Regions from separate parts of the Halomonas tibetensis genome, predicted to be linked through region 2. Evidence: predicted binding sites of a transcription regulator. Region 2 holds the regulator's gene; the other holds the start of a gene.
The links. Region 2 encodes sigma-54, which starts transcription at its own class of promoters, with help from an activator protein. Its sites were predicted from a motif close to TGGCACNNNNNTTGCTNT; they were not measured.

Region 1: ACFODV_RS06620 (amino acid ABC transporter substrate-binding protein) is a predicted target of sigma-54. The motif match lies at 7,006-7,023, and genes of this name have one in related genera.

Annotation. Positions count from the first base shown of each region.
Region 1 is NZ_JBHRSQ010000009.1:71,981-80,809, reverse strand. It holds gene ACFODV_RS06660 (exodeoxyribonuclease VII small subunit) at 1-147, shown strand, start outside; gene ACFODV_RS06655 (farnesyl diphosphate synthase) at 131-1,021, shown strand; gene ACFODV_RS06650 (1-deoxy-D-xylulose-5-phosphate synthase) at 1,038-3,020, shown strand; gene djlA (co-chaperone DjlA) at 3,048-3,806, shown strand; gene trhA (PAQR family membrane homeostasis protein TrhA) at 3,812-4,483, opposite strand; gene ribA (GTP cyclohydrolase II) at 4,555-5,190, opposite strand; gene hemE (uroporphyrinogen decarboxylase) at 5,351-6,427, shown strand; gene ACFODV_RS06625 (VanZ family protein) at 6,420-6,806, shown strand; gene ACFODV_RS06620 (amino acid ABC transporter substrate-binding protein) at 7,092-8,117, shown strand; gene ACFODV_RS06615 (amino acid ABC transporter permease) at 8,232-8,829, shown strand, end outside.
Region 2 is NZ_JBHRSQ010000006.1:203,550-212,378, reverse strand. It holds gene yjgA (ribosome biogenesis factor YjgA) at 1-469, opposite strand, end outside; gene pmbA (metalloprotease PmbA) at 558-1,898, shown strand; gene ACFODV_RS02030 (HPr family phosphocarrier protein) at 1,908-2,177, opposite strand; gene rapZ (RNase adapter RapZ) at 2,180-3,106, opposite strand; gene ptsN (PTS IIA-like nitrogen regulatory protein PtsN) at 3,152-3,616, opposite strand; gene hpf (ribosome hibernation-promoting factor, HPF/YfiA family) at 3,624-3,932, opposite strand; gene ACFODV_RS02010 (RNA polymerase factor sigma-54) at 4,031-5,446, opposite strand; gene lptB (LPS export ABC transporter ATP-binding protein) at 5,647-6,372, opposite strand; gene lptA (lipopolysaccharide transport periplasmic protein LptA) at 6,381-6,887, opposite strand; gene lptC (LPS export ABC transporter periplasmic protein LptC) at 6,884-7,468, opposite strand; gene ACFODV_RS01990 (KdsC family phosphatase) at 7,473-8,030, opposite strand; gene ACFODV_RS01985 (KpsF/GutQ family sugar-phosphate isomerase) at 8,057-8,829, opposite strand, start outside.

The DNA.
Region 1 (8,829 bases), on a different contig from region 2:
TTCGAGGAGGGCATTCGTCTGACCCGTGACGCCCAGCGCCGTCTTGACGAAGCCGAGCTCAGGGTGCGTACCCTGACCGAGGGTGAAGAGGGTGGCATGGCCCTGGCGCCCTTCGCTGCGCCCATGGAGGATGATAGTGAGCGCTGAGACCCTGATGGTCGGCCTGGCCGCGGATCGCGCCCGAGTGGAAGAGCGTCTCGAGGCGCTGTTCGCCGAGCGGGACGCCGTGGTGCCGCGGCTGGATGCCGCCATGCGCCACGGCGTGCTGGCGGGGGGCAAGCGTCTGCGCCCGGTGCTGGTCTACGCTGCCGGCCGCGCCCTGGGCGCCGGCGACGACAGCCTGGACGCTCCGGCCATGGCCATCGAGCTGGTCCACGCCTACTCGCTGGTCCACGATGACCTGCCGGCCATGGATGACGACGATCTGCGCCGCGGCCAGCCTACGGTGCACCGTGCCTTCGACGAAGCCACGGCGATTCTGGCCGGCGATGCCCTGCAGGTGCTGGCCTTCGAGGTATTGGCGCACGCGCCCCATCCGCGCCTGCCGGCCATGCTGCTGACGCTGGCGAAATCCGCGGGCCGCGACGGCATGGTGGCCGGTCAGGCGCTGGATCTAGCCGCCGTGGGCGGTCATCCCGACGTCGCGGCACTTGCTACCATGCACGGCCACAAGACAGGTGCACTGATCCGCGCCGCGGTCCGCCTGGGCGGACTCGTCGCCGTAGCCGAGGACGACCCGCGCCTTGCCGCCTTGGACGTCTACGCCCAGGCCATCGGCCTGGCCTTCCAGATTCACGACGATGTGCTCGACGTGACCGGCGACACCGCCACCCTGGGCAAGACATCCGGGGCGGATGCCGCTCGCGACAAGCCCACCTATCCAAGCCTGTTGGGGCTTGCCGGCGCTCGCGCCCGTTCTGGCGAATTGATCGAGGAAGCTTCGGCTGCCCTCGCCCCGCTGGGTGAAGGCGCCGCTCCCCTCAAGGCCCTGGCTCGCTACATGATCGAGCGCGACCACTGACACGACAGATGACTCCATGAAGCTGTTCGACGAGATTCCTGCAGAGCGCCCGGCTACGCCGCTGCTCGACACCCTGGACACCCCGTCCGCATTGCGCGCCATGTCTACCGCGCAGCTCGCGCAGGTGGCCGATGAATTGCGTGCCTATCTGCTTTACAGCGTGGGGGTCTCCGGCGGGCACTTCGGAGCCGGCCTCGGCGTCGTGGAGCTCACCGTGGCCTTGCATCAGGCGCTGGAGACTCCCCGCGACCGGCTGGTGTGGGACGTGGGCCACCAGGCTTATCCCCACAAGATCCTCACCGGCCGTCGCGAGGCAATGCCGAATATCCGTCACTACGGCGGTCTGGCGGCTTTCCCTCGGCGCGCTGAGTCGGAATACGACACCTTCGGCGTGGGCCACTCGAGTACTTCCATTTCGGCAGCGCTGGGCATGGCGATGGCCGCTCGTGCCAAGGGGGAGACCCGGCGCACCTGCGCGGTGATCGGCGATGGCGCTCTGACCGCAGGGATGGCCTTCGAAGCGCTGGCCCATGCTGGCCACGTGGATGCCAATCTGCTGGTGGTGCTCAACGACAACGAGATGTCGATCTCCGAGAATGTCGGCGGCATCGCCAGCTACCTGGCGCGGATTCTGGTCAGCAAGCCTTACACCACCATGCGCGAGGGTGGCAAAAAGGTGCTCTCCCATCTCCCCGGGGCGCTGGAGTTGGCGCGGCGTACCGAGGAGCATATGAAGGGGATGGTCAGCCCGGCCACGTTGTTCGAGGAGATGGGCTTCAACTATATCGGTCCCATCGACGGCCATGACCTGCCGCTGCTGGTGCAGACCCTGCGCAACATGCGCGATCTCGATGGGCCACAGTTTCTTCACGTGCGCACCTGCAAGGGGCGCGGTTTCCTGCCCGCCGAGGCAGACCCCATCGGCTATCACGCCATCACCAAGCTGGAGAAGAACGGCGAGACACCGCCGCCCGCGCCGGTCAAGAAGAGCAAACCCGACGATTTATTGCGCCCGACGCCGCGCAACGAATTATCGCGCCCGACGCCGCGCAACGAATTATCGCGCCCGACGCCGCGCAAGTATTGCAACGTGTTTGGCGACTGGCTTTGCGACATGGCCGCCGCCGACGCGAGGCTGATCGGTATCACCCCGGCGATGCGCGAGGGGTCGGACCTGCTGCGTTTCTCGCGAGAGTACCCGGAACGCTACTTTGATGTGGCCATCGCCGAGCAGCACGCGGTGACCCTGGCCGGTGGTATGGCCTGCGAGGGTATGAAGCCGGTGGTGGCGATCTACTCCACCTTCCTGCAGCGCGGCTACGATCAGCTGATCCACGATGTGGCGGTGCAGGCGCTCGATGTTACCTTTGCCATCGACCGCGCCGGCCTGGTGGGGGAGGACGGCCCCACCCATCATGGCAGCCTTGACCTCTCTTACCTGCGCTGCATACCGGGGATGGTGGTGCTGGCACCGGCCGACGAGGCGGAGTGCCGCGCCATGCTGACTGCCGCCTATCACCACCCCGGCCCCGCTGCCGTGCGCTATCCGCGCGGCAACGGGCCCGGCGTCGAGATTCCTGCGCACCTGAAGCCTCTCTCCATTGGCCGGGCCGAGAGGCGCCGCGAGTGCGGCGCCGAGGCCGGAGGGCGAATCGCTCTGCTGGCCTTCGGTAGCCTCAATACGCCGGCCGCCGACGTGGCCGAAGCGCTGGATACCAGCCATCTCAATATGCGCAGCATCAAACCATTGGACCGCGAGGCGGTGCTGGCCGCCGCCGCAGACCATGATCTTCTGGTGACCCTGGAGGAGAACGTGGTGGCCGGCGGGGCAGGCAGTGCGGTCAACGAACTGCTGCTGGCCGAAGGTGTGCAGGTGGCAGTGCTCAATCTGGGCCTGCCAGACGTCTTCGTCGAACACGGCAAGCCTGCCGAACTGCTCGCCGAGTGCGGTCTGGACGCGAAAGGCATCGAAGCGTCGATCCGCGCCCGGCTGCCCTGAACCGTCACGTTTTTTCACGAGGTTGCGATGCTGTTTCTGATATTGATCGGTGCCCTGCTGGGGTTGGCCATCGGAGGCCCAATTGGCCTTCTGATAGGCGCGGCCTTGGGCTACGGGCTGGGTAAAGGCCTGAAAAATCGGCTGATGAAGAAGCTGGTGGGCGTCCAGTCGCAGTTTCTGGAAGCCACCTTTGCTGTTATGGGATGCCTGTGCAAGGCCGATGGCCAAGTCTCCGAGGACGAGCTGGAAGCGTCCCGTCAGCTATGGGATCGGCTGCGGCTCAACGAGGCTCAGCGCACACAGGCTCGCGCTGACTTTAATCGCGGAAAGGGCGCCGACTTCGACCTGGACGCCGAGTTGGCCAAGATTCGCCACATTGCGGCAAATCAGCCCGCCTTGCGTCAGGTTTTCCTGCAGGTACAGCTAGCCGCGGTCGCCGCCGATGGCAAGCTTCACCCCGCAGAACACGAGATGCTGATGCGGGTGGTGCGGGGCCTGGGCTGTTCGGAGGCCGAGATCGCTCAGATCGAAGCCATGCTGCGCGGTGGGCCCCGAGGGACGGACGAACATGGTCCGTCGCTGGAGGATGCCTATCGAGTGTTGGGCGTTGAGCCCGACGCCAGCGACGCCGAGGTCAAGAAGGCTTATCGCCGTTTGATGAGCGAGAATCATCCCGACAAGCTCGCCGCCAAGGGCTTGCCTGAAAGCATGCGTGATGTCGCCAAGGAGCGCACCAGCGAGATCGGCAGCGCCTATGAGCGTATCCGCAAGACTCGCGATGCATGACCCGGTCAGGCGGTGAAAGGCAGCACCGAAGTATAGATAGCAAAATAGTGGCAGGTGCTGCCGCCCATGACGAACAGGTGCCAGATGACATGATTGTAGGGAATGGTACTGATGGCGAAGAAAATCACGCCCAGAGTATAGGAAAGGCCTCCGGCGATCAGTAGAAGGAGGCCGGTGCTCGGCAGCTTCTCGGCCAACTCGGCACCGGCGAAGAGGATCAGCCAACCCATTAGCAGGTAGATGCCGACGCGCAGTGCAGCGAAGCGATGGGGCCACAGCAGCTTGCAGGTGATGCCGCCCAGCGCCAGCGTCCAGACCACGGCGAAGAGCGTCCAGCCCGTGGGGCCGCGTAGGTTGACCAGCAGGAAGGGCGTATAGGTGCCGGCGATCAGCAGGTAGATGGCGCAGTGGTCAAGCAGCTGGAACAGCCGTTTGAGACGCGGGTGGCGAACGCTGTGATAGAGCGTCGAGACGCTGTAGAGCAGCACCAAGCTGATGCCATAGAGACCGATGCTGGCAAGTTTCCATGGATCAACTTGCGCCGTCAGGCTGGCCAGGACAAGCAGTACCACGGCACCGGCCAGGCTCAGGGCCGCGCCAACTCCGTGACTGATACTGTGAAGCAGCTCCTCGAGCAGTGTAAAGCCTCGCACACTCGTGAAAGGTGAGCGCGCCATGGCGGACCCTCCGTGCTTTTCTACCCCACTTGCATACGCGAGGTGGGCGCCGGGTTCAAACGCCTGATGGCTCAGGGCTTGCGTTCGATATCCACATCGCTGGCCTGGGTGAAATCGCCCAGAGACATCATGTGCCCCAGCTTGCCGGCCTTGGTGGAGAGGTAGTGTTCGTTGTGGGGGTTCAGGCCAGTGGTCAGCGGGACCCTCTCGACAACGCGCACGCCGGCGCTGGTCAGCGCCTCGACCTTGCGTGGGTTGTTGGTCATCAGTCTAAGCGATGCCACGCCCAGGTGCTCGAGCATGGGGACGCAGAGGTCGTAGCGGCGAAGATCGGCGCCGAAGCCGAGCTGCTCGTTGGCCTCCACGGTGTCGGCACCCTGGTCCTGCAGGTGGTAGGCACGGATCTTGTTGAGCAGACCGATGCCGCGGCCCTCCTGGCGCAGGTATAGCAGCACTCCGCGGCCCTCTTCGGCGATGCGCTTGAGCGCTTCCTGGAGCTGGAAACCGCAATCGCATCGCATGGAGAACAGTGCGTCGCCGGTAAGGCATTCAGAGTGGACCCGCCCCAGCACCGGCTCGCCGTCGGTCAGGTCGCCCAGCGTCAGGGCGATGTGATCCTTGCCGGTGGCCTCGTCCTCGAAGCCGTGCATGATGAAGGTGGCCCAGGGGGTGGGCAGCCGGGAGGCGGCGATGAAGCGAATCGTCACGGGGTACCTCGGAGTCAGGCCCTACTTTCGTTTACGGCAAGGGCAGTGCCGGCGGGTGGGGGACCATTCTAACAGGAAGCCGGGCGCGGCTCACGACCGCAGCCCCAAGCGTGCCAATCGGGTACAATATGGTCCACATTTCTCGTGGATGACCGCCTGCATGGAACTCAAGAACGATCGCTTTCTGCGCGCCCTGGCGCGTCAGCCTGTGGACCGCACCCCGGTGTGGATGATGCGCCAGGCCGGCCGCTACCTGCCGGAATACCGCGCTAGCCGCGCTGAGGCCGGCGATTTCATGAGCCTGTGTCGTAACCAGGACCTGGCCTGTGAGGTCACCCTGCAGCCCCTTGAGCGCTATCCGCTGGATGCGGCGATCTTGTTCTCGGATATCCTCACCATTCCCGATGCCATGGGGCTTGGGCTTTATTTCGAGACGGGCGAGGGCCCCAAGTTCCGCAAGCCAGTGCGGACCGCAGCCGAGGTCGAGGCGCTCAAGGCGCCGGACGCGGAGCGCGACCTGGACTACGTCATGCGCGCGGTCTCCACCATCCGCCGCGAGCTGAACGGCCGAGTGCCGCTGATCGGTTTCTCCGGTAGCCCCTGGACGCTGGCCACCTATATGGTGGAGGGAAGCTCAAGCAAGGACTTCCGCCACGTCAAGACCATGCTCTATGACACGCCCAGCGTGATGCATGACCTGCTCGATACCCTGGCCACGGCGGTCACCGATTACCTCAACGCCCAGATCCGCGCTGGCGCTCAGGCCGTCCAGATCTTCGATACCTGGGGCGGCGCGCTCTCGACCCCGGCCTATCTGGAGTTCTCACTGCGCTACATGGAACAGATCGTCGCCGGCCTGATTCGCGAGCATGAGGGTCGCCGCGTGCCGGTGATCCTGTTCACCAAGAACGGGGGGCAGTGGCTCGAGGACATCGCCCTGGCGGGCTCCGACGCCGTGGGCCTGGACTGGTCCACTGAGCTCTCCAGCGCCCGCGCCCGAGTCGGTCACAAGGTGGCTCTGCAGGGCAACCTGGACCCTAACGTGCTGTTCGCCCGCCCCGCGGCTATCCGTGCCGAGGTGGCGCGCATTCTCGACAGCTACGGCACGGGCCCCGGCCATATCTTCAACCTTGGCCATGGCATCAGTCAGTTCACCAACCCGGACAACGTCACCGCCTTCATGGAGGCGCTTCACGAGCTGAGCCCTGCCTACCATCGCCAGATTCAGCATGGCTGATCGGTTCGAGCTCCGCTGGCTCCAGAACCTGCATGACCGGCGCCGCCTTTGGGCGGCGCTGGCCGTCGTGGGTGGCTTGCTTATTGCCCTAGGTAGCTTGACGCCGGGCAGCGAGATGCCCAGCAACTTGCCGTGGGACAAGGCCAACCATTTCGTCGGCTATGCGGGTCTTGCGGGTCTGATTGGCCTGGCCGGTGTGCGCCTGCCGCTCACCTTCCTGGTTGCCGTGCTCTTCGGTGTCGCCATCGAAGTTGCCCAGATTCCGGTGCCGGGCCGCAGTGGCGGTGACGGTTGGGACATCCTCGCAAATTCCCTCGGCGCCGCGTTCGCGGTGGTGCTGCTCTGCGGGCTTCGGCGAAGATTGCTGCGGCCTGGCTGAGCAAGAGAGCGGGCTCCTGGCGCGTCGACACCCTCCTGGTGGTAGCACGCTTGCGATTTCGCCGCAGCGCGTCGGCGGTACTTGAAGCGCACCACCGGTGTGCCACTCGTCGCCTTGGCGGCACCGCGATGGTGCGGGGCGGTCGCCTTGGCCCGTGTTCGAGCGTTGAAAGTTGACCTGTCGCCGCAGACTCCTGACTTGGAACGATCCTTGCTAATGTCTTGGGTATGCTGCGGCATGACACAATATCAAAAAGATCTATCATCCATGCGAGGTAAGATACCCATGCTGAACAATAACAAACGGCTCCTGCTGGCTTCTGCCGGTGTCCTGGCCTTCACGGCTTCTTCGATGCTTCAGGCCTCCACCCTGGAGGAGACCCGTGATCGAGGTACTGTCCAGTGCGGCGTCAGCGACGGCTTGCCTGGCTTTTCGGCGCCGGACGACGCAGGCGAGTGGCAGGGCCTTGACGTCGACGTCTGTCGCGCCGTTGCGGCCGCCGTGTTCGGCGATGCCGAGGCGGTGCGCTTCGTGTCGCTCAACGCTGTGGAGCGTTTCACCGCGCTGCAGTCCGGCGAGGCGGACCTGCTCTCCCGCAACACCACCTGGACGACCACTCGCGACACCACGCTAGGTCTCAACTTCACCGGCGTGACCTTCTACGACGGCATCGGTTTCATGGTCCATCGTGACCTGGGCCTTACCAGCGCCAAGGAGCTCAGCGGCGCTGCGATCTGCATTCAGTCCGGCACCACCACCGAGCTCAACGTAGCGGACTACTTTCGCGCCAACGACATGACGTTTGATCCCATCGTCTTTGATACGTCCGAGCAGACCGTGGGCGGCTACGAGGCCGGCCGCTGCGACGTGTTGACCTCCGATACCTCCCAGTTGGCGGCACTTCGCATCCAGCTTGCCGAGCCGGACGCCTCCATGATCCTGCCGGAGATCATCTCCAAGGAGCCGTTGGGACCCGTGGTACGTCAGGGCGATGACGAGTGGTTCAATGTCGTCAAGTGGACGCTTTTCGCCATGATCAACGCCGAGGAGATGGGCATCACCCGCGACAACGTCGACGAGATGCTGGCGTCAGAGGATCCCGATATCGCACGTCTGCTTGGCCAGGACGGCAACTACGGCGAGGGCATGGGTCTCTCTGCCGACTGGGCCTACAACATCATCAAGCTGGTGGGCAACTACGGCGAGAGCTTCGACCGCAACGTCGGGATGGGCTCACCCCTGGAGATCGAGCGCGGCATCAACGCCCTGTGGACCGAGGGCGGTATCCAGTACGCTCCGCCGATCCGCTGAGTGGTAGGCCCCGGTGCCCATTGGCACCGGGGCAACCGTTCTGACTGCCGTCCCGGGGATCCTGGGGCGGTAGCTCTGCATGATGCTTGAAGGATCCAGGCGGAGACCCTCCCCATGTCCACAAGACCCCAGGCCCGATCGGCGGCCTCCAAGACGCCGTTCTGGCGAGATCGCGCCAAGCGGGCGCTGATCTTTCAACTGCTGCTGGTGGCCGCCGTGGCCGCCTTCCTGATCTTCATCATCGGCAATACCCAGGCGAACCTCGCCCAGCGGGGGATCACCACCGGCTTCGGCTTTCTCAACAACACCGCGGGCTTCGGCATTGTCCAGAGCCTGGTTGACTATTCATCACAGAGCACTTACGGCCGTACCTTTCTGGTGGGCCTGCTCAATACCCTGCTTGTCTCGGCCCTCGGCGTCCTGGCGGCGACGATTATCGGCTTCACCGTGGGCATCGCCAGGCTGTCGCCCAACTGGCTGATTGCCCGTCTGGCCAATGTCTATATCGAGACCTTCCGCAACATCCCGCTGCTGCTGCAGATCTTCTTCTGGTACTTCGCCGTGTTGCGTACCCTGCCCAGCCCCCGGGACAGCATCTCCCTGGGCGAGGCGGTATTTATCAACGTGCGCGGCCTGTTCCTGCCGGAGCCGCTCTTCGAGTCCGGCTTCGGCCTGATCCCGCTGGCTCTGGCCGTCGCCGTGGGGGCCAGCA
Region 2 (8,829 bases):
CTCTCTCGCGTTCGCGCTGGGCATTACGAATCAGCTGGCGCAGCGTCTGGCGATCGACGTCGGGGTAGTCGTCGATGAAGGCCTCCAGGGCCTCATCGCCCTCGTCGAGGAGGCGATCCCGCCACGACTCCAGTCGATGGAAGGCGTGGTCTCGGCGCAGCGTCTCCTTTTCGAGCTCGTCATAGACGGCCTTGATCGCTTCAAGATCCTCGCGACGCATGACCTTTCCCACGTACTGCATGTGGCGTCGGCGCCCCTCGTGGGAGCGGATCCTCGAGGTTTCCTCCACGGCGGCCAGCATGTCGTCGGAAAGGGGGAAGCGGGCGCGCTCGCCTGGTGTCATGGCGATGATCGCCTCGCCGAGCGCCTGCAGGGCGTGCATTTCACGCTTGAGCTGGGACTTGCTGACGGGCTCATCGTCCGAGAGCGTAATCTGGGCGAGTAACTCGCGGGGGGAATCCTGGGGCATGCCGCATCCATGGTTGAGGCTAGAGAATTTTCTACAGTATACCAGCCCGCGGCGTCGGGCTTGAGCGCAACATCACGAGGAGAGATCCATGACACAGGCATTCGATGCCGTCGCCCAGCAGACCCAGCTGGAGTCCCGCGCCCAGATGGCCTTGGAACTGGCCCGTCGGCTCGGCGCCGACGCTTGCGAGGTAGGCGCCAGCGTGGACCAGGGCACCGGCGTGAGCGTGAGGGAGGGCGAAGTGGAGACGGTGGAGCTCTCTCGGGACCAGGGTATCGCCGTGACGGTCTATGTGGGCAAGCGCAAGGGCAGCGCTTCCTCCACCGACGCCGGTGAAGCGTCGATCCGCGCGGTGGTAGAAAAAGCCATCGCGATCGCTCGCCACACCGGTGAGGACCCCGCATCAGGCCTGGCCGACGCCGAGCTGATGGCCCGTGAGCTGCCGGACCTCGACGTCCACCACCCCTGGGCTCTGACCACCGAGCAGGCCATCGAGATGGCGCTGGCCTGCGAAGCTGCCGGTCGTCGCCGCCCGGGCATCATGAGTTCCGACGGCGCCTCGCTATCCAGCGGTGAGGGCGTGCGTGTCTACGCCAACAGCCATGATTTCCTGGGCAGCCAGCGTGGCAGCCGCCATTCGCTCTCCTGCATGCTGATCGCCGAAGACGAAAATGGCATGCAGCGCGACTACGACTACACCAGTGCGCGCCACCCTCGTGATCTGCTGGCGCCGGAATGGGTGGGCGAGAGCGCCGCCGAACGCACCCTGCGGCGTCTGGGCGCGAGTCGTCCAGCCACGGGGCGATTGCCGGTGCTGTTCGATCCGGCCCTGGCGGGGGGGCTGATTGGCTCGCTGATGGGCGCCATCGCCGGCAGTGCCCTTTATCGCGAGGCCTCTTTCCTCTGCGATCGGCTTGGCGATGGGCTTTTTCCAGAGTGGTTCAGTCTCCAGGAGCGACCCATGGAGATCGGGGCCATGGCCAGTTCGCCCTTCGACGGTGACGGTGTTCAGACCCGCGACAACGTCTTCATCGAAAACGGCCGCCTGGCCAGCTATATGCTCTCAGCCTACAGTGCCCGGCGACTGGGCATGAAGACGACCGCCAACGCGGGTGGTGCGCGCAATCTGCGTCTCACTGCCCCGTTGGAATCCCGCGACGAGCTGCTTGCCCGCATGGGGCGAGGGGTGATGGTCACCGAACTGATGGGGCAGGGGGTCAATGCCGTGACCGGAGACTATTCTCGCGGAGCGGCGGGCTTCTGGGTGGAGGACGGCAAGATCCAGCATCCGGTGGAGGAGTTCACCATTGCCGGGAACATGGAGGCGATGTTCAAGGGCTTAGTCGGCGTGGGCAGCGATATTGATACCCGCGGCAGCATTCATACCGGCAGCTGGCTGATCGATGAGATGACCGTCGCCGGAAGCTGACGCTCGACCTCACTCATCCTCGTGGAAGCGAGCCTCGAAGAGCGCCTGAACGGCATCAAGCGCCGCGTCAGCATCCTCGCCCTCGGCACTGACGGTGAGTTCGGTGCCGCAGGGAGCGGCCAGCATCAGCAGCGACATGATGTTGGCAGCGTCGCCCTGAAGGGAGCCGTTCTCCACGCTGATGCAAGCATCGAAGGGCTGGCAGCACTGCACCAGTTTGGTGGCGGCGCGGGCGTGCAGGCCACGCCGGTTGGTCAGGGTCAGCTTGCGTTGCGGCACGCTCAACGTCCTTGATGAGGTGTGACGATTGCCGTCCGTTCCGGCGGCGAGGACACGGGTAAAGAGTGGTTGATACCCAGTTCGCGGTGGCGCAGCCGGACCAAGGGGTGAGAGATGGCCAGGCTGGCGGCCAGGCGCTCCGCCAGGTAGACCGAGCGATGCTGCCCCCCCGTACAGCCGATGGCCACCGTCAGGTAGCTGCGGTGGCTGGCCAGATAGGCGGGCAGCCATCGCTCTACCCAGGCTTGAATATCGTGGCGCATCTCATCGACCAGCGCATAGCTCTCCAGAAAGGCGACGACTTCCGGGTCACGACCGGTGCTGGCACGCAGCTGCGGATCCCAGTAGGGATTGGGTAAACAGCGGGCGTCGAACACCAGGTCGGCATCCGGTGGTACGCCGCGTTTGAAGCCGAAAGACTCGATGGTCAGAGTGAGCTGGTCGGGCTGATGGCTGGCCACCTGGTCGGCGATACGACCACGCAACTCATGGACCGAGAGTCGAGACGTATCGATGACAAGGTCTGCCAGGTCGCGGATTCCGGAGAGTGCCAGCTCTTCCGAGTCGATGGCTTCGGCCAGTGTCATTTCGCTGTCTCGAGTCAGCGGATGGCGGCGGCGCGTTTCCGAGTAGCGCTCCAGCAGGATACGGGCATCGGTGGTCAGATAGATCACCTGGCAGTCAATACCTCGGGCACGCACTTCCTCAAGCAGGCTGGGGAAGCGCTGAAGTGCCTGGGGAAGATTGCGCGCATCGATGCTGACGGCGATGGAAGAGCGTGGCGATTCCGGTCCCTTGAGCTCGTCGACCAGGGAGCCGAGCAATACGGCCGGCAGGTTGTCAATGGCATAGTAGCCCAGGTCTTCAAGGGCCTGCAGCGCGATCGACTTGCCTGAGCCGGAACGACCGCTGATGATCACGAGCTGCATGGGGGTCTCCTGGTCGTCAATCTGGCCGGGTGGCCCGCGGGGCATTTACCCCTGTCGTCGGATCGCCTCGATAAGCCGTTCGTGTAGCTCGCGCTGGCTTTCACTCTTGCGCAGCCCGCTACGTGTCTCGGCGTCGTTCATGACGCCCGCTACCTGGGCAAGCAGGGCCAGATGAGCATCTTCGGCCTCCTCGGGTACCAGCAGCACGAAGACCAGGTCGACCGGCTCACCGTCGATGGCGTCGAAATCCACCGGCTCGGCGAGTTTCAGGAACCCGGCAATGGGAGACTTGCAGTGCGGGTTGCGAGCGTGGGGAATAGCCACACCGTTGCCGATGCCGGTGCTGCCCAGGCGCTCACGGCCAATTAGACGGCTGAACACCTCCTGGCTGTCGAGGCTGGGCGTATTCTGGGCGATAAAGGTGCTGAAGAATTCCAGCACTCGCTTCTTGCTGCCCCCGGGGACACTGAACAGGATGCGCTCCGGGGGCAGGATGGTTTCAAGTGACATGGCAGACTCAGCGAGCGCCGGCGCCTTGAGCGCGGGCCTGAGTCTTTTCCTTGTGCTTGACCAGCTGGCGGTCAAGCTTGTCGGCCAGGGCATCGATGGCAGCATACATATCAATATCCTGGGCTTCGGCATGCAGGTCGGCACCGGCAGCATGCAGGGTGCAGGCGGCGTGCTGACGCTCCTTTTCTACGGACAGGGTTACATGCACGTTGGTGATGTTGTCGTAGTGGCGCTCCACGCGAGCCAGTTTCTCGTCCACATAGCCACGCAGGGCATCGGTCAGTTCCACATGATGGCCGGTGATATTGACTTGCATGAGACGCTCCTTGGTCGTTGGTTATGAATCGATTGTAACCCTTTTTCCTGCCTTGCATACCCCTCGTGCCGCCGCCGTCTTAACAGGCCTGATGTCGGTCATCGAAGTCGTTTGCGATCGCTGGAGGAGGGGATGCCCATGGCCTCCCGGTACTTCGCCACCGTCCTCCTCGCCACCTGGATGCCGGCCTCGTCGAGCAGGGTCACCAGTTTGCTGTCGGACAGCGGCTTGCGGGGCGGCTCTTCCAGGATCAGCTTGCGGATCCTGGCGCGGATGGCGGTGCTGGAGTGGGCATCACCCTCGCCGTTGCCGCCGACGTGGCTGGAAAAGAAGTACTTCAGCTCGAACACGCCCCGCGGGGTGTGGATATATTTCTGGGTGGTGACCCGGGAGATGGTCGATTCATGCATCTCCACGACCTGGGCAATGTCGGCGAGAATCAAGGGTTTCATCGACTCCTCGCCGCGCTCGAGAAAACCGAGCTGGCGGACCATGATCTCTCGTCCCACCCGCAGCAAAGTGTCGTTGCGGCTTGAGAGACTCTTCATCAGCCAGCGCGCTTCTTGGAGGTGGTCCTTGAGAAACTGGTTATCCTGGCTCTTGTCCGCACGGCGGATCAGCGCGGCATAGTCGGGCTGGATGCGCAGCTTCGGCAGCGCCTCGGGATTGAGCTCCACGTGCCAGCCGCGGTTATCGTGGCGCGCCACCAGATCGGGGATCACGTAGTCGTTCTCGACGTCGGAATAGGCGCTTCCGGGCCGGGGGTCCAGGGAGCGCACCACGGCGATGGCCGTGTCGAGAGCGTCGTCGTCCAGGCCCAGGCGTCGCTTGAGCAGACGACGATCGTCCCCGGCCAGGGCCTCGAGGAACTGGCGGACCAGGCGACGCGACTGGGGCAGCAGGGGAGTGTCGTCGGGCAGGGCGGCGAGCTGCAGCATCAGGCACTCGCGCAGGTCCCTGGCGAAAACGCCGGTGGGCTCGAACTGCTGCAATCGCAGCAGCACCTGCTCGACCTCTGCGCTGCGCAGGCCCCCTAGCCCCTGGGCTCTGAGGCCGTCGCGGATCTCATCCAGGGGTTGAGCAAGATAGCCGGCGGCGTCTACGGCATCGATCAGGCTCTCGGCGACCTGGCGCTCCCTCGGATCCAGGTCGGTCATCGCCAACTGCCAGGTCAGGTGCCCCTGGAGACTCTGGCCCGCTGCTTCGCGCTCGAAGTCTGGGCCCTCGCCGCTGCCGGCGGGAACGCCCAGATCTTGATAGGTGTCCGACCACTCGCTGTCGGTGACGAGTTCATCCGGGATCTCGCTGGCCCAGTCATCCTCTGGCGTCTCGGTCACCGCCTGCTCGCCAAAATCCTCCTCTAATTCGAGCAGAGGGTTGGATTCCAGGGCCTGCTGAATCTCCTGGCGAAGATCGAGGGTAGAGAGCTGCAGCAGGGCGATGGCCTGCTGGAGTTGGGGCGTCATGGTCAGCTGAGTGCCGACGCGTAGCTGCAGGGAGGCTTTCATGGCCATCGTGACGGTCTGCCCTCGTATGCCGGGAAGTGGCCGGAAAGCATCACCCTAGCCCGGGTGCTGTGGGCTTGCAAGCGTTGGCTTTGCAACTACTGTGCCAGCCGCAAGCAGCATGCCGTCATGGGATAACGACTGGCTTATCATGGGATTGTGTCGTGAGAGTGGTGTCGATAAAGGATTATGGCCAGGTGAAGGCATGGTCAGAGACGGAAGTCCTGGCCCAGGTAAACCTCGCGGACACGCTGATTGGCGAGAATCTCCTCGGCGTTGCCTTCGGCGATGATCTGGCCATCGCCGACGATATAGGCGGTATCGCAGATGTCGAGGGTCTCGCGCACGTTGTGGTCCGTGATCAGCACGCCGATGCCGCGGGCCTTGAGCTGTCGGATGACCCCCTTGATCTCGCCCACCGAGATGGGGTCGACGCCGGCGAAGGGCTCGTCGAGCAGGATAAACGCTGGTTCCGTCGCCAGGGCTCTGGCAATTTCGACCCGCCGTCTCTCTCCGCCGGATAGGCTCATTCCGAGATTGCCGCGAATATGGGTCACATGGAACTCTTCAAGCAGCTGCTCGAGGCGTGCCCGGCGCCCCTCGCGATCGAGGTCCTTGCGGGTCTCGAGGATCGCCATGATGTTGTCGGCCACGGAGAGTTTGCGAAAGATCGACGCTTCCTGGGGCAGATAGCCGATGCCGGCTCGGGCGCGTTCGTGCATGGCCGCCCGCGTCAGATCCAGGTCGTCGATGGCGACTTCACCGGCGTCAGCGCGCACCAGCCCTACGATCATGTAGAAGGAAGTGGTCTTGCCGGCGCCGTTGGGGCCGAGCAAGCCGACGATGCTGCCTTGGCGGATGGCCAGATTGATGTCCTTGACCACGCGGCGGCGCTTGTAGCTCTTGGCAAGATGGCGGGCATAGAGGGTTTTCATGGGCCGCCTTACTGCTCGGGCTGGAGGGTCATGCGAATGCGCTGGCGTCCCTCGACGCCTTCGCCCTCGCTGCGCGCATGCACCACCCGTCGATCGAGGAAGTACTCGAGGTAGCCGCCGTCGAAGGTGTCGCCGCCTTGATGCAGCTCGGCGCGGTCGATCAGTTCCATGCGTCGTTCAGCCACGTGGTAGATGATGGTGCGTCCCCACCCACGGACCAGGGGTTCGCTTGGGTCGGGCTGCTGCTCCAGATAGGCGCGTTCGCCGGTGGCGATGGCCCGGGAGAGCTGACCCTGGGCGTTTCGCTCGATCTCCACCCGATCACCGGTCAGGCGCATGCTGCCCTGGCGGATGTCCACGGCGCCGATGTAGACGGCGGTACCGGCGCGGTCGTCCAGGTTTAGCTGATTGGCCTCTACCTCGATGGGGGCCTCGGCGTCGCTACCCTGGCCGAGAGCCGGTCCGGCAGTCAGCGACAGCAGCAGGCAGAGCAGCAGGGCGGAGATTTGCATCATGGCTGGGGGTCCTCTCGTGTCTCGGGCGGATGGTGACCGCGGACATTGTCGGTTAGCCGGGCGCGATTGTCATGGAGCCAGGCGTCGAAGCGCTCCCCACTCATGCGCTGGGGGGGCTGGCGCAGCAGGGCAGGCGTGTCACTCCAGGCGTGGCCGCTGTTGGCATCATAGTGAAGCACCTCGGTGTCGAGTTGCCAGCGATCCTCGGGGGCGTGAAGCCGAGCGCTGCCTGAGAGCGTCAGCGGATTGCCGCCCGGGCCCAGCACACCGCGGTCGGCCTCGGCGAGCCACACCCTGCCTGCGTTGTCGACGAGTCGGGCGTCAGGGGTCTCGAGGCGAGTGACGTCATCATGGGGCGTGTGCACCAGTCGTGGAGTCTCGACCCGCTGATGAGCGCTTCCTTCGTCGTCGAAGCGTGTCAGTCGCGCACCCTCCAGGTAGAAGTCGGGTTCGCCGGCCGCGTCACGAGGCACCGCCCCGGGCTCACGGACGCTGCTCGTGTCGAGGAGTGCCATCACGCCGCCCAGCGCCAGCAGCACCAGGAAAAGCCAGACCCGAAACGACGGCTGAGGCAGGGCCATGTGCTCAACCGGCCCCGTGCAGGTAGGTGTCGAGTACCGCGTCCCAGTGGCCCTGGGCCTTGAGAAGGGTGTCGCAGATCTCGCGGGCCGCTCCCTGGCCGCCACCCTTTACGGTCACCCAGTCGGCGTGCTTGCGGATGTATTCGGGGGCATTGGGAACGCTGATGCCCACGCCGGCGCGGCGGATGGCGCCCACGTCTGGCATGTCGTCGCCGCAAAAGGCCACCTGATCAAACTCCAGATCGAGTCGCGTGCAGAGGTCGCGCAGCACAGGCAGCTTCTTTTCCACCCCCTGGAAAACGTGCTGGATCCCCAGCGCCGCGGCGCGGTGACTCACCATGGGCGAGTCGCGGCCGGTGATCAGGGCCACCACGATGCCGGCGCGCTTGAGCAGCTTGAGGCCATGGCCGTCCTGGACGTTGAACGCCTTGATCTCGGTGCCGTCGGCCTGGAAGTAAAGCTGGCCGTCGGTGAGCACGCCGTCGACGTCCAGTGCCAGCAGACGGATGCGGCGCAGGCGGTCCACCAGGCGGGGGTCTTGCAGCGGGAGGTTGTGGGGCATAAAAGCTCCGGGTCGGTGAATGGGAATCAGATGACACCGCTGGCGAGCAGGTCGTGCATATGCAGGGCGCCCACCGGGTGGCCCGTCTCGTCGACGACTGCCAGGGCAGAAATGCGGTGGTCTTCCATCAGCTTGACGGCCTCGGCGGCCAGCATTCCCGATGCCACCCGTTTGCCGGGGCGGGTCATCACCTCATCGACGGTCAGGCCAGACAGATCATTGTGCTGGTCCAGGGTGCGGCGAAGGTCACCGTCCGTGTAGACCCCGGCCAGCAGGCCCTGTTCGTCCACCACGCAGGTGAAGCCGAGCCCCTGGCGAGTGATCTCTAGCAGGGCGTCGCGCAGCGGGCTGCCCAGCGGTACGGTTGGCAGCCGTGCCCCCTCGTGCATCAGGTCGCCCACCCGCAGCAGCAGCCGTTTGCCGAGGCTGCCACCAGGATGGGAGAGGGCGAACTCCTCGGCGGTAAAGCCGCGGGACTCCAGCAGCGCCACCGCCAGGGCATCTCCCAGCGCCAGGGCGGCGGTGGTAGAGGCGGTGGGTGCCAGGTCGAGCGGGCACGCTTCGCGTTCCACTCTGGCGTCGAGGTGAGCCTCGGCATGGCGCCCGAGCGTGGAGGCGGGGCGCCCGGTCATGCTGATCAGCGGCACGCCCATGCGCTTGAGCAGCGGCAGCAGGGCGGTCACTTCGCCGGTCTCACCGGAGTTGGAGAGAGCCAGCACCACGTCGCCGGGGGTGATCATCCCCAGGTCGCCATGGCTGGCCTCACCAGGGTGCACAAAGAAAGACGGTGTGCCGGTGC